Regions from separate parts of the Brachybacterium sp. p3-SID957 genome, predicted to be linked through region 1. Evidence: predicted binding sites of a transcription regulator. Region 1 holds the regulator's gene; the other holds the start of a gene.
What was found. The regulator LexA, encoded in region 1, represses DNA repair genes until DNA is damaged. The targets are predictions, from matches to a motif close to TCGAACANNTGTTCGA.
Positions count from the first base shown of each region.

Region 2: a site for LexA is predicted at 2,012-2,027, ahead of M3B01_RS12400 (HNH endonuclease signature motif containing protein). Genes of this name have one in related genera too.

Region 1 covers NZ_JALXKT010000020.1:37,783-41,189, reverse strand. The annotation lists gene M3B01_RS06310 (AAA family ATPase) at 1-273, shown strand, start outside; gene nrdR (transcriptional regulator NrdR) at 471-974, opposite strand; gene M3B01_RS06300 (LysM peptidoglycan-binding domain-containing protein) at 1,015-1,410, opposite strand; gene lexA (transcriptional repressor LexA) at 1,583-2,269, shown strand; gene M3B01_RS06290 (ATP-dependent DNA helicase) at 2,306-3,407, opposite strand, start outside.
Region 2 covers NZ_JALXKT010000065.1:10,639-14,045, reverse strand. The annotation lists gene map (type I methionyl aminopeptidase) at 1-247, shown strand, start outside; gene M3B01_RS12400 (HNH endonuclease signature motif containing protein) at 344-1,930, opposite strand; gene M3B01_RS12395 (phosphotransferase enzyme family protein) at 2,201-3,205, opposite strand; gene M3B01_RS12390 (1-deoxy-D-xylulose-5-phosphate synthase) at 3,260-3,407, opposite strand, start outside.

The sequences.
Region 1 (3,407 bases):
GAGCACCGGCTCACCGCGGTGCTCGAGCAGCTGCGCAGCATCGGGGGCCTGCCCCCGGTGGGATCCGGCTCCTCGGGCGTGGACGACGAGATCGCGGTGATGACGGCACAGGACGCCAAGGGCCTGGAGTTCGACGCCGTGGTGGTGGTCGAACCTGCCGAACTGGTGGAGGGGCATGGTGCCGGGGACCTGTACGTCGCGATGACCCGCCCCACCCAGCATCTGGGTGTGGTGCACGCCCGACCTCTGCCCGACGGGATGTCCGGGGACTGAGCACCGGTGTGCGCCGGGGTCAGCCCCGGAGCTCAACGGAACGAGCCCCGGCGGAGGCAGGACAGGCCTCGGCGGAGGCAGGGGCGCGGACAAGCGATCAGCGGCCGTGGCTTCCCCTCCACGACCGCTGATCTGGGTGCGCTGCGCGAGCGCACGAGCAGTATCTTACGCACACATGAGGGGTGCTTCGCACCAATTCACAACTCGGTGCGAACCGGGCCGTGGGAGCCGTCCTGAGCGGCCTCGTGGGGCCCGCCGGACTCCTCGCGCAGACGGGTGATCGCAGCCTCGAAATCGGACAGCGAGTCGAAGGACTGGTAGACGCTCGCGAAGCGCATGTAGGCCACCAGATCCAGCTCCTGCAGGGGCTGGAGGATCGCCAGGCCCACGTCATGCGCATCGATCTCGGCCTGGCCGCTGGAGCGGATGTCCTCCTCGACGCGCTGCGCGAGCATGGCCAGCTGATCATCGCTGACGGGCCGGCCCTGGCACGCCTTGCGCACCCCCGAGATCACCTTCGCGCGGCTGAACGGCTCGCTCACACCGGAGCGCTTGAGGACCGACAGGGACGCCGTCTCGGCGGTGGAGAAGCGCCGACCGCACTCGGGGCACTGCCGGCGGCGGCGGATGGTGGCCCCGTCATCGGACGTGCGGGAGTCCACGACCCGGGAGTCGGGGTGGCGGCAGAACGGGCAGTGCACCCGTCAAGACTACCGGGAGCAGCCCGCCGCCGGGCCCGGATCAGCGCTCCACGCCCTCCCCGACGGGCAGATCGAGCTGCTGACCGGCGGTGACCCGACCGGTGGGCAGATGGTTCATGGCGCGCACCTGCGCGATGTACTCCTGCTGGCCCACGCCTTCGGGAGCATGCTGCTCGGCGAGGTCCCACAGGGTGTCACCGGCCTCGACGGTGACTGTGATGTGCTGCTCCTGACCCGCGCCCGCCAGCGCTGCGGGAACGTCGAAGACCAGCAGCGCGAGGGCCGCGACGACAAGGCCGAGCACGAAGGCGATGGCGGTCACCAGTGCGCGGCCGCGCGAAGTGAGCTCGAGTCGAACACCCGAGCGATCAGCGGGGCGCTGCGCACGGCTGTCACGGCGGGGGAAGGGCAGGACCGTGGTGGTATCGGTGGGCATCTCCGAACTCCTGTTCGATCGAATCTGTGTGCGACTGTAGACCGGTATCGGCGCGACACGCAAGAGGAAACATCGAACATGTGTTTGGAATCCGCTTCCGCGCCGCCTACTGTGGCTGACAAGGACCACGGAACCGTGAGGGTCTGACAAACGAAGCCAGGAGGCCCGCCCGATGTCGCCCAGCACCAGTCGCCGCCCCGAGAGCGCCCCTGTGGGCGATCACGCGAGCCTCACCCGCCGCCAGCGCCGGATCCTGGAGACCATCACCGCCGCGATCTCGGCCCACGGCTACCCGCCCACGATGCGGGAGATCGGCGATGCGGTGGGGCTGACCTCCTCCTCCTCCGTGTCCCATCAGCTGCAGGCGCTCGAGCGCAAGGGCTACCTGCGCAGGGACCCCAAGCGTCCCCGTGCGATGGAAGTGGTGATGCCCGGCGAGGACGATGCCCCTGCCCCGGCCCAGGAGGAGAGCGCGCGATCGGTCGAGGCCGTCTCCGTGCCACTGGTCGGCCGGATCGCGGCGGGCGTGCCGATCACGGCGGAGGAGCAGGTGGAGGACGTCTTCCCCCTGCCGGCGCGCTTGGTGGGCGACGGTGATCTGTTCCTGCTGCAGGTGGTGGGCGATTCGATGATCGACGCCGCGATCTGCGACGGCGACTGGGTGGTGGTGCGCCAGCAGCCGGTCGCGAACAAGGGCGAGATCGTGGCTGCGATGCTCGACGGCGAGGCCACTGTGAAGACCTTCGCCCAGCACGACGGTCACGTGTGGCTGATGCCGCACAATCCTGCCTTCACCCCGATCCTCGGCGATCACGCCGAGATCCTCGGCAAGGTGGTGGCGGTGCTGCGCGCCGTCTGAACCGGGAGGCGCCGGCCTGAGCGCGCTGCTGCCGGGTCAGACCGTCTGGGCGAGGCGGCGCAGGGCGCCCAGCGCCACCTGCGGGTCGCTCGTGGGCCACAGCGGTGGCATGGCCTCGCGCAGGAATCCCCCGTAACGGGCAGTGGCCAGGCGGGGGTCCAGCACCGCGACCATGCCCCGGTCGTCCTTGGTGCGGATCAGGCGGCCGGAGCCCTGTGCCAGCAGCAGCGCGGCATGCTGCGCCGAGACCGACATGAATCCGTTGCCCCCGCGTGAGGCGATCCGCTCCTGCCGGGCGGAGGTGAGGGGCTCATCGGGGCGGGGGAAGGGGATCCGGTCGATGGTCACCAGCCGGCAGGCGTCCCCCACCACGTCCACCCCCTGCCACAGGGTGATCGTCCCGAACAGGCAGGAGTCCTGCTCCTCGCGGAAGATCCGCACCAGGTTCGAGATGGAGTCCTCCCCCTGCACGCCGATGGTGAGGTCCAGCCGGGCCCGTACGTGCTCTGCGGCGAGCTCCGCCCCGCGCCGGGAGGAGAACAGGCACAGCGCCCCGCCGGCGGAGGCCTCCACCAGTTCGGTCAGGTGGTCCAGCATGTCGAGCGAGGGGCCCTCCCTGCCGGGAGGCGGAAGGTGCCGGGCGATGTACAGGATCCCCTGCCGGCGGTAGTCGAAGGGACTGCCGACGTCCAGCCCGGCCCACGCCCCGCGGTCCTCCAGGGCCGGGATCTCCTCGGGCGCCGTGCGGGCGGCGCGTGCCAGCCCCACCTCGCCCGCGGGAGGTTCGAATCTCCCGCCCAGGGCGAGGGTGGCGGAGGTGAGGATCGCGGTGCGGTGCTCCAGGACGGCACCGCGCATCGCCCCGGCCACGCTCAGCGGGGCCACCTGGATGCTGGACCGGCCGGTGGCCTCGGAATGGGAGACCGAGACCACGTCGTCCTGATCCGGTGCCAGCAGCCGCGTGCACACGTCGATGATCTGCTGGAGGTTGGATCGCACCGCCTTGCGGGAGCCGGCGGTCCCGGCCACGTCCGCGTCGCCGGCGTCCTTGGCGTCGGAGTGGGCCTGCCGGGACTCGGTGCGCAGGTGCTCGACGGCGTCGGCCAGCTGCTCGGGCAGGTCCCCGATCACGCGGCCG
Region 2 (3,407 bases), on a different contig from region 1:
CGAGGCGCCCTTCGTGCCGAACAAGGGCGTGCCCGGCAGTGGCGCCGAGCTGGTGGCCGGGCAGCTGATCACCGTCGAGCCGTTCCTGATGCCCACCACCCATGAGCTGGTGGTCGACGAGGTCGACGGCTGGACGCAGCGCTCGGCGGACGGATCCCGCGGCGCCCACGCCGAGCACACCCTGTACGTGACTGACGGCGATCCGATCGTGCTCACCGCGCGGCCGGGTGTGCCGGTGCTTCTGTGAGCGCACAGTTCTTCCGGTGATCCCACCGTTCATCGCGCTTTCCACTGCGGGCACCGCGGATCCCGTCGCCGCCGCCACGTCTCCCATCGGGGCCGATCAGAACGGCTCGAGGTCCTCCACCGGGATCCAGGAGTCAGGGACGAACCACTCCTCCACCACCTGCCATGGCGGATAGGGGAAGTCCTGCTCCCCCGCGCCCTCGGGCTGCCATGGATCCATCGCCCCCTCATCGGGCGGCACCGAGTGCCCCGCACCGCCGGAAACCGATGGCTCAGCGCACAGCTCCTCCCGCAGGCGCGGCGGACGGGACCGATAGCTGTGCCCGCTGGGTGCTGTGAGGATCAGATCACCGCCACCTCCCTCGCCGCTGATCCGAGTGCTCCACCCGGGCAGCTCTGCTACGTGGTTTAGCCGCTCGCACGTCCCGACCCCGTTGGCGGGGGTGGTCTCCCCACCGCGAGCGTACCCGTGCACGTGATGCACGTGGCGTATCGGGGCATCGCACCACGGCCCGCGGCAGCGCTGATCGCGTGCGCTGATGAAGGCGCGTACCTGGCCGGCAAAGACCCGGCGACGGGCGTCGATGGCCGTGAGGTCACCGCTGACCGGATCCGCGTACAGACGACGGATCCACCGCACCGGTGCAGGCGCTGCGCCTGGAGCGGGCCGATGCTGCGCCGCGGAGGGAGCGGCCCCCGCGGCATCGGGATCCCGTAGCTGCGTCTCGGGGAACAGCGCGCCGGTCAGGGCCAGGTTCCGGGCCACCGGGCCGGGGATGGGGTGTCCGTCGATCAGGGCGACGTCGGCTCCGTCCCCCAGGAGTGCGGTGTCGGTCATGAGCAGGTGGATCTCGACGGGGACGACCTCCCCCTCGGCGGTGCCGGTGACCCTCTGCATGAGGGTGTCGGTCATGACGGCGCCGCGCGATCGTTGATCGCCCGTGGCTTTCGCTGCGCTCGCGGCCTGGGCCAGCGCCGCGTAGGTGGCAACGCCCTCATGGGTGGGAAGCAGCGCGGTCAGGCGCATCATTCCCTCCCCCGCTGCGCGCTGGGTGACGGTGCGCTGAGCAGTGTTGCGGCGCACTCTCTCGACAGCGGCCTTGGCGTTCAGCCGATCAGCAACTGCACGGGCAACCCGGCCGGCTCCCCGCGCGGTGAGCTCCGGCAGGCGGGCAGCGATCTCGGCATCCACGGTGGCGCGTTCGTCGTCGTCCAGGACGATGACGGCCCGGGAGACCTCCTCGGCCGCCCAGCCGGAGATCTCTCCGGCCTCCAGCAGCGCGAGGGTACGTGGCAACGACTCCACGAGCACCCGACGCAGGCTGAGCTGGTTCCCGGCGGCAGCCGGGGAGATGCGACGGGCCAGGCCGACCTCGTGCCCGACGCCGCTGCCGGCCTTCGCCGCGGGGAGCCCGGCCTCGCGTTCGGCTCGGACCCGCACATGGCGAAGCTGCACTTCCAATCGGCTCTGAGCAGCATCCAAGGAGTTCTTCATGCGTTCGATCTGGCCGATGGTCTCTACCAGCGCGTGATCGGGAGGGGCCGAGCCGAGCGCAGGAGCGGGTGCTTCGTGCCCTGTGCAGTCACAGGCGAGCTCCACCAGGGCTCTGACTGCTTTGCTCGCCGACGCGGTGACGTTCAGCAGCGGCGACTCGTGCGCCGCGCTCGTGGATGTCCCGTGCACAGCCGCCCCCTCTTCGATCGACGTGGATTCGACCCTCGCGGCGGATCCGACCTTCGCAGTGGATTTCAACTCGCGGTGGATTCGAGCATCTATTCGGTAGGGATGACAGTACCGAGCGCCTCCGACATTCGACACAGCGCAGCTGCGTCTGTGGATGGAGGCATGATGGGGAGGGTCCTGGAGCATCGGACCGGGCGATCGCGCTCCGGGGATGACCATGCCCCAGCGGGTTCCGGGCAGAACGCAGCAGGACGGATCCGGCTGCCGGGGTCAGGGAAGCCGGTACCCGCTCGGATCCCACAGCGCCAACGACCGCAGGTAGCCCCCCTGCACCGGATCCGCCCAGGCCTGTTCATCGTTGTCCTCGAGCACCCAGGTACCCTCCTCCCACCACATGTGGTCCACGGCCGCCGACCACAGCTCGTGCTCGGCCGGCGTGAGCGTCACGTGCTCGCCGTATGAGCGGGCGAACACTTCCCATTCCTCGTGGTTCATCATCCGGGCCGGTGCACCAGGGCACTCGCAGTGGAACAGCACCAGCGCCATCGCCAGGTCGAGCAGCCGAGGCTCCACGCCGCCGTTGTCGGGATCCACGAGTACCGGGCCGGTCGGGGTGAAGACGACGTTGGAAGCCTTGTAGTCCGAGCTGACCCCGGTGCGCGGCAGTTCGGCATCCCGTGCCCTCAGAGCTGGCCAGGAGTGCTCCCACCAGCGATCGGCGAGGGCGGTGAGACCCGCCAGGGCGGCATCGGCCTCCTCGCACGGCAGATGCGCGGTGACGACATCGCGCAGGGTGCCGAGATCGGAGTCGACATCGGCACGCTCGGTGTCCGGATGGGAGTACGCGCGCAGGCCGTCCGTGGGCACCTGCGTCGCGTGAAGGCGTCCCAGCAGGTCACCGGCGGATCGGATCTGCTCGGTGGTCGCGGTGTAGGACTCCCCGTCGATGAACGGGTAGAGCACCCACTGGTTGCCATCCAGCTCGAGGGGCCCGGCCACCGCGCTCACCACAGTGACCCCTGCATCTGCGAGGGCTCGCGTCCACCGGGCCATCGCCTCTGCCCGGGTATCGGTCACCTTGGCCACGACGTGCTCCCCCGTGGACGTCACCGCACGATGGACCCGCGCGAAGCGCGTGAGGCTCATCGGCTCGATGGAGGTGAGCCGGAAGTCACGCTGCAGGGCGAGAAGGTGGCTATCGGAGGTCGGGCCGTTCGGCACGGTCGAGGGGTCCGGCGCAGTCGGACCGTCCGGCGTCGGGGAGATGGAGCTCATGGCACCAGGATGCACGCCCCCGCGCCGTCGGCGCGAGCGGTCTTCACCCCGTTCTCACCCGAGCACGGAGCGTATCGATGCCTCGATCCCCGCCGCGTCCAGGCCGTTCTCCGCCAGGATCGCATCCCTCTTGGCGTGCGGGATGAACTCCTGGATGACCCCGAGGGTGCGCACCGGCGGCATCGGGGTGCCCACCGTGGCG